DNA from 2 places in the Stenotrophomonas sp. 01N47 genome. Region 2 is predicted to be linked to the other one. Evidence: riboswitches for the same ligand, from Rfam matches in the RefSeq annotation. Region 2 holds a riboswitch; the other holds the start of a gene.
What was found. A riboswitch is a leader RNA that binds a small molecule or an ion and turns the genes downstream of it on or off. The one in region 2 is predicted to bind thiamine pyrophosphate.
Positions count from the first base shown of each region.

Region 1 (3,404 bases), on a different contig from region 2:
CCGTGGCATGCACCTCACAGGAGAACCCAACATGCTCAGCACTTCCGCACTCAGCTTCCGTGGTCTGGCGATGGCCCTGGCACTTCTTGCCGGCGTGGCCGTGGTCAGTGATGCCAGCGCGATGTCGAGGAAGGACAAGCGCACCGTGGTCGGTGCCGTCGTCGGCGGCGTGGCGGGTCACCTGATCTCCAACGGCGATCCGGCTGCCACCGTCGGCGGCGCGGTTGCCGGCGGCGCCATCGGCAACCTGACCACCTCCGACCGCCATGATCGACGCTACGACGGGCGCTATGACCGCCGTTACGACCGTGGCTACGACCGCCGTTATGACCGGGGCTACAACCGCGGTTATGGCTACGACCGCCGCGATGACCGTCGCTGGCAGCGCGAGCGCCATGACAACCGTTACTACCACGACCGCGGCCGCCATCGCGGCTGGTAAGCGCGCCGGCCACAGGCCGCACGTGGCGTCCCTGACGGGCGGGTCGATGACCCGCCCGTTTGCGTCTGTGGCGTCCATGGCGTTGAATGCGCAGCCTTGGATGTTCCTTTAATCACCAGCGGCCGTGGCATGACTTCTTCCCCCCATCGCGTGCAGGGCCTCAACAACGACGAGGTCGCCGCCGACTGGCCGGCGATCGACGCACAGGAGATCACCTGGCTGCGTGGCCACTTTCCGCAGCTGGGCGCGGACAGCACGCTGCGCTGGCACAGCCCGCGTCCATTGTCGGCCGCGGCCATCGTCGACGGCACCGGCGGTCCGGTCTTCATCAAGCGCCACCACCACAGTGTGCGCAGCGCTGAAACCCTGGAAGAAGAACATCGTTTCATCGCGCATCTGGCCCGCCACGCGCTGCCGGTGGTGCAGGTGCTGGCCAGCAACGACGGCCGCACCGCACTCGAGCACGGCCCGTGGACCTACGAACTGCATGCGGTGGGCGCCGGCAAGGACCTGTATCGCGAACTGCCGTCATGGTCACCACTGACCGACATCGCCCAGGCGCACCAGGCAGGAAGAATGCTGGCCACGCTGCACCGCGCGGCCGCCAGCTACCACGCCCCGCAGCGCGGCACCCATCTGCTGGTGGCACGCGACGACCTGATCCGCGCCGATGACCCGATCGCCGCGCTGAAGGCCGACCTCGGCAACCGCCCCGGGTTGGCCCGCTACCTGGCGCGCATTCCCTGGGAAGAACAGCTGCGCCGCGATGTGCTGCCCTGGCACCACGGCCTGGCCGCGCGCCTGCAGGACGAACCGCGGCTGTGGGCGCACAACGACTGGCACGTCTCCAACCTGCTGTGGAACGACGACGGCACGATTGCCACGGTGCTCGATTTCGGCCTGGCCTCGCCCACCAGCGCGCTGTTCGACCTGGCCACGGCGATCGAACGCAACGCGGTGGCCTGGCTGCAACTGGAGCGCGGCACCGATGCTGTGCGCATCGACATCGCCCTGGCCCTGCTGGACGGCTATCGGCAGGAGCTGCCGCTGTCGCCCACGCGCGTGCACCTGCTGGCCGACCTGCTGCCGATGGTGCATTTCGACTTCGCTCTGTCCGAAGTGGAGTATTTCGAGGGCGTCACCGGATCGACCGCGAACGCCGATGTGGCCTGGCAGCCGTTCATGCTCGGGCATCCGGCGTGGTTCACCACGGCCCCCGGCCAGGCCCTGCTGGCTGCCCTGCACGCCGCCGCGTGAGCCGCGAGCCACCCAACACGCGGGGTACTCAGTAGATCGACGCCATGCGTCGATGATGCGCTCAGCCGGGGTCAGATCCCTTTCCGCTGGAAAGGGATCTGACCCCGGCTGAAGGGCGGTAGCTCGCAAATCCGTACCATTTGTAGTGAAATGGTCACCTGAAGCGGGGGTGCCTGGATTTGCCAGGCTGAGAGAGTCCCTTGGAACCTGATCCGGTTTGCACCGGCGTAGGGAGCTTTGAGCCGCAGCCACACCCCCGTCATGGGCCGGTGCACCTGCGCGCCGTCGCTTCGTCTCCCTTGTTGTCTGAAGACGAATCGAATGAACCGCTGCCTGCGCCCCACCCTGCTCGCCCTCGCCCTGTGCGCCGCCCTGCCGCTGTACGCCAGCGAGGCAGGCACCGGCGCCGCTGATGCGCCCTCCTCGCCCACCGAACTGGCGGCGGTGCGCGTGCAGGCCGGCAAACCGAAGGCCGACACCTCGCGCGTCAACGCCTTCGGCGGCGGCTCCTGGAAGGACACCCCCGCCTCGGTGAATGTGCTGGAGCGCGACTACCTCGACCGCCGCCAGGTGCGTTCGCTGTCCGAGCTGGCCAGCAATGATGCCTCGCTGGGCGATGCCTATGCGCCGGTGGGCTACTACCAGAACATCGCCATCCGCGGCTTCGCGCTGGATGCGGCCACCGGCTACCGCTTCAACGGCATGTCCATCGCCGGCGAGCAGCGCCTGGCGCTGGAGAACATCCAGGAAGTGCAGATCCTCAAGGGCGAAGCCGGCCTCGCGGCTGGCGTGATGGCACCCGGCGGCATCATCAACTACGTGGGCAAGCGCCCGGCGGAAGTGCGCACGGTCACCCTGGGCATCGACTCGGAAGGCTCGCGCTATGCAGCCGTGGATGTCGGCCACTGGCTGACCCCGCGCTTCGGCGTGCGTCTGAACGCCGCCTGGGATGCCAGTGATTCCTACGTCGAGCATGCCGACGGTCGCCGCAACTTCTATTCGCTGGCCACCGACTGGCTGATCGGCGAACACGGCAAGCTGGAAGTGGATGCCAACTACCAGACCAGCTCGCAGCGCTCGGTGTCCGGCTTCCAGCTGCTGGGCGCGCGCGACCTGCCACGCGGCGTCGACCGCGAACGCCTGCTCGGCTACCAGCCGTGGCAGCGGCCGGTGGACATTGCCAGCACCAACATCACCGCGCTGCACACCTATGACTTCAACGATGCGTGGCAGTCGCGCGTCTCGGTCGGCCACAGCCGTTCGGTGATCGATGACAACGTCGCCTTCGCCTACGGCTGCTACTACACCGCAGGGTGCGCAGACGGCAGCGTGCCGGGCAACTACTTCGCCCCCAACGGCGACTACGACGTCTACGACTACCGCAGCCCGGATGACACCCGCCGCAACCAGCAGGCCCGTGCCGAACTGCGCGGCAGTTTCGAGACCGGCAGCGTCGGCCACCAGCTGAGCATCGGCGCTGACTACTTCCGCCGCACCATCGACAAGCGCCCGAGCGTCAACGAGTACGTCGGCACCAGCAACATCCACGACGTGCAGGTGCCGGTGTTCGAGCCCTCGCCGAAGATGCCGGGTGCATCGGCACGGCGCCTGGACAGCCGGCAGACCGCGTTCTTCGCGCTGGACCGGATGAGCTTCGGCGATGACTGGCAGTGGCTGGCCGGCGGCCGCTTCGTGCGCCTGGACG
Region 1 is NZ_JBFTQU010000003.1:244,657-248,060, reverse strand. Features, by position in the region: gene AC1DKR_RS07320 (glycine zipper 2TM domain-containing protein) at 32-442, shown strand; gene AC1DKR_RS07315 (phosphotransferase enzyme family protein) at 572-1,699, shown strand; TPP riboswitch at 1,855-1,950, shown strand; gene AC1DKR_RS07310 (TonB-dependent siderophore receptor) at 2,021-3,404, shown strand, end outside.
Region 1: it holds a riboswitch for thiamine pyrophosphate, as region 2 does, so the genes downstream of both, AC1DKR_RS07310 (TonB-dependent siderophore receptor) here and thiC (phosphomethylpyrimidine synthase ThiC) in region 2, are expected to answer to the same signal.

Region 2 (3,404 bases):
GAATCGGCCGAGGTCACGAAGAAGATCATCAACAGCACCAACGCCACTGCCGACAGCATCAGCGACGCCGGCAGGCTGTCGAACAGGGTGAACAGCACCGTCTCATAGCCATTGCCCAGCGCCTGCACAAGGTCGGCGTGGCCGAAGATCTGCGCCCACAATGCCGTTCCCCCGAAAACGGCGAACCAGAAGAAGCCCAGCAGGGTCGGTGCCAACACCACGCCGATCACGAACTCGCGCACGCTGCGGCCGCGCGAGATGCGCGCGATGAAGGAACCCACGAACGGGGCCCACGAAATCCACCAGGCCCAGTAGAAGATCGTCCAGTCGGCCACCCACGTGCTGCCGGAGAACGGTGACATGCGCAGGCTCATGGTCACCAACTGGTTGAGGTAGGAACCCAGCGTGGTGGTGAACGTATCGAAGATGAAGCCAGTCGGCCCCAGCACAAGTACGGTCGCGGCCAGCAATGCAGCCAGTGCCAGGTTGAAGTTGGACAGCCACTTCACGCCGCGCTCCACACCGCTGGCGGTCGAGGCCATGTACAGCACGAAGGCAATGGCGATGATGGTCATCTGCACCGGTACAGTCGCCTGCAGGCCAAATACGCGCTCCACGCCTGCAGCGATCTGGATGGTGCCGAAGCCGAGCGTCGTCGCCACGCCGATCGCCGTGGCGACCACCGCCGCGATGTTGACGACACGGCCGATCCAGCCGCGATGGTGGCGGCCGATGATCGGCTGCAGCATATCGCTGACCAGCCCGCGTCCATTGCGGTTGAACTGGAACCAGGCCATCGCCAGGCCGATCAGTGCATAGATCGCCCACGGATGCAGGCCCCAGTGGAAGAACGCATAGCGCATCGATGCACGCGCGGCATCCATGCTCTGCGGTTCAATTCCTTCCGGTGGCTTGGTGAAGTGTGAGATCGGCTCGGCCGCGCCCCAGAACACCAGGCCGATGCCCATGCCGGCAGCGAACAGCATCGACATCCAGCTGGCGCGCGAGAACTCGGGCTCGGCGTCTTCGCCACCGATGCGCAGGTTGCCGAAGCGGCCGAAGGCCAGGTACATCAGGAACACCAGCGCCAGGAATACCACCAGCAGGTACAGCCAACCGACGCTGCGGATAACATCACCCAGCGCCGCCTGCACGACGGTATTGAAGGGGCCGGGCGCGAGGCCGGCGAGCAGCACCAGGGCAAGCACCAGTGCGATGGAAATGCGAAACACCATGAAGGAGCTTCTCCGATCAAGGGATTGAGGGGAGCGAGCGAAAGCTTGCAGGGAGTGGGCCGGCGAAAGTGTGCGCACCGGACAGGTACCGCTATGGCGGCAGGGAAAGCGCCGCGTGCAATGGTGCGGCGCGCGTGCACGTTACTGAATGCGACGTCACGGTTCTGTTAACGCAGGCGCGGTAGATCCGCGCCCTGCGTGGGCGATCGGCCAGGAGACCGAGTGGTTTCTATGCTCTAATGCCCACCAAGAAGCGGGGGTACCGCGGCCTTGTGGCCACGGTTGAGATAGTCCCTTGGAACCTGATCCGGCTCATACCGGCGTAGGGAAGCTTTGCAATGCAGCCGTACCCGGAACCTGCCCAAGGAGCGCCTTGGTGCCGTCCGGGCGCGGGGGCAGTGCGCCGCCGCTTCGTCCCTGACCTTCCTGGACGATGCCCGATGAACGCACAGCTCTCTGCCCTGCAGCAACAGGCCCAGCAACTCTCCGAGTCCGTGACCCGGCCCATACCCGGCTCGCGCAAGATCCACGTGCCCGGCTCGCGCCCGGATCTGCAGGTGCCGATGCGTGAGATCGCGCTGACCCGCACGCCCACCGTGTTCGGTGGCGAAGAGAACGCACCGGTCACCGTCTACGACACCTCCGGCCCATACACCGATCCGGACGAGCGCATCGACCTGTCTGCGGGCCTGCCGGCATTGCGGCGTGGCTGGGTGGAGGAGCGCAACGACACCGAACAGCTCGACGGCCTCAGCTCCTCGTTTGGCCGCGCGCGCGAACATGATCCGAAGCTGGACCCGGTGCGCTTCCCCGCGCGCAGCCTGCCACGTCGCGCGCGGGCCGGCGCCAACGTCACCCAGATGCACTATGCGCGCCGCGGCATCATCACCCCGGAAATGGAATTCGTGGCGATCCGCGAAAACCAGCGACTGGACGCGATCCGCGATGCCGCACTGCTGCAGCAGCATCCCGGTGAATCCTTCGGCGCATCGATCCAGCACATCATCACCCCGGAATTCGTGCGCGAGGAAATCGCCCGCGGCCGTGCGGTGCTGCCCAACAACATCAATCACCCGGAAAGCGAGCCGATGATCATCGGCCGCAACTTCCTCACCAAGATCAATGCCAACATAGGCAACAGCGCGGTGTCCTCGGGTATTGCCGAGGAAGTGGAAAAGCTGGTGTGGGCGATCCGCTGGGGCGGTGACACGGTAATGGACCTGTCCACCGGCAAGCACATCCACGAGACGCGCGAGTGGATCATCCGCAACTCGCCGGTGGCGATCGGTACGGTGCCGATCTACCAGGCGCTGGAGAAGGTCGACGGCCGCGCCGAAGCGCTGACCTGGGAGATCTTCCGCGACACCCTGATCGAACAGGCAGAGCAGGGCGTGGACTACTTCACCATCCATGCCGGTGTGCTGCTGCGCTACGTGCCACTCACCGCCAAGCGGGTTACCGGGATCGTCAGTCGCGGCGGCTCGATCATGGCCAAGTGGTGCTTGGCCCACCACAAGGAAAACTTCCTCTACACGCATTTCGAAGAAATCTGCGAAATCATGAAGGCCTATGACGTGACTTTTTCGCTGGGTGACGGCCTGCGTCCCGGCTGCATTGCCGATGCCAACGATGCGGCGCAGTTCGGCGAGCTGGAAACGCTGGGCGAGTTGACGAAGATTGCCTGGAAGCACGACGTGCAGACCATGATCGAAGGCCCCGGCCATGTGCCGATGCAGCTGATCAAGGAGAACATGGAAAAGCAGCTGCGCGAGTGCGGCGAGGCACCGTTCTACACGCTTGGCCCGCTGACCACCGACATCGCGCCGGGCTACGACCACATCACCAGCGCGATCGGTGCGGCGATGATCGGTTGGTTCGGTACCGCCATGCTCTGCTATGTCACGCCGAAGGAGCATCTGGGCCTGCCCAACCGCCAGGACGTGCGCGACGGCATCATGGCGTATCGCATCGCCGCCCATGCTGCTGATCTGGCCAAGGGGCATCCGGGGGCGCAGGTGCGCGACAACGCGCTGAGCAAGGCACGCTTCGAGTTCCGCTGGGAAGACCAGTTCCACCTCGGCCTGGACCCGGAGAAGGCCAAGGAATTCCACGACGAGACCCTGCCCAAGGACGCGCACAAGCTGGCCCACTTCTGTTCGATGTGCGGCC
Region 2 is NZ_JBFTQU010000009.1:43,599-47,002, reverse strand. Features, by position in the region: gene AC1DKR_RS16290 (BCCT family transporter) at 1-1,235, opposite strand, end outside; TPP riboswitch at 1,481-1,582, shown strand; gene thiC (phosphomethylpyrimidine synthase ThiC) at 1,676-3,404, shown strand, end outside.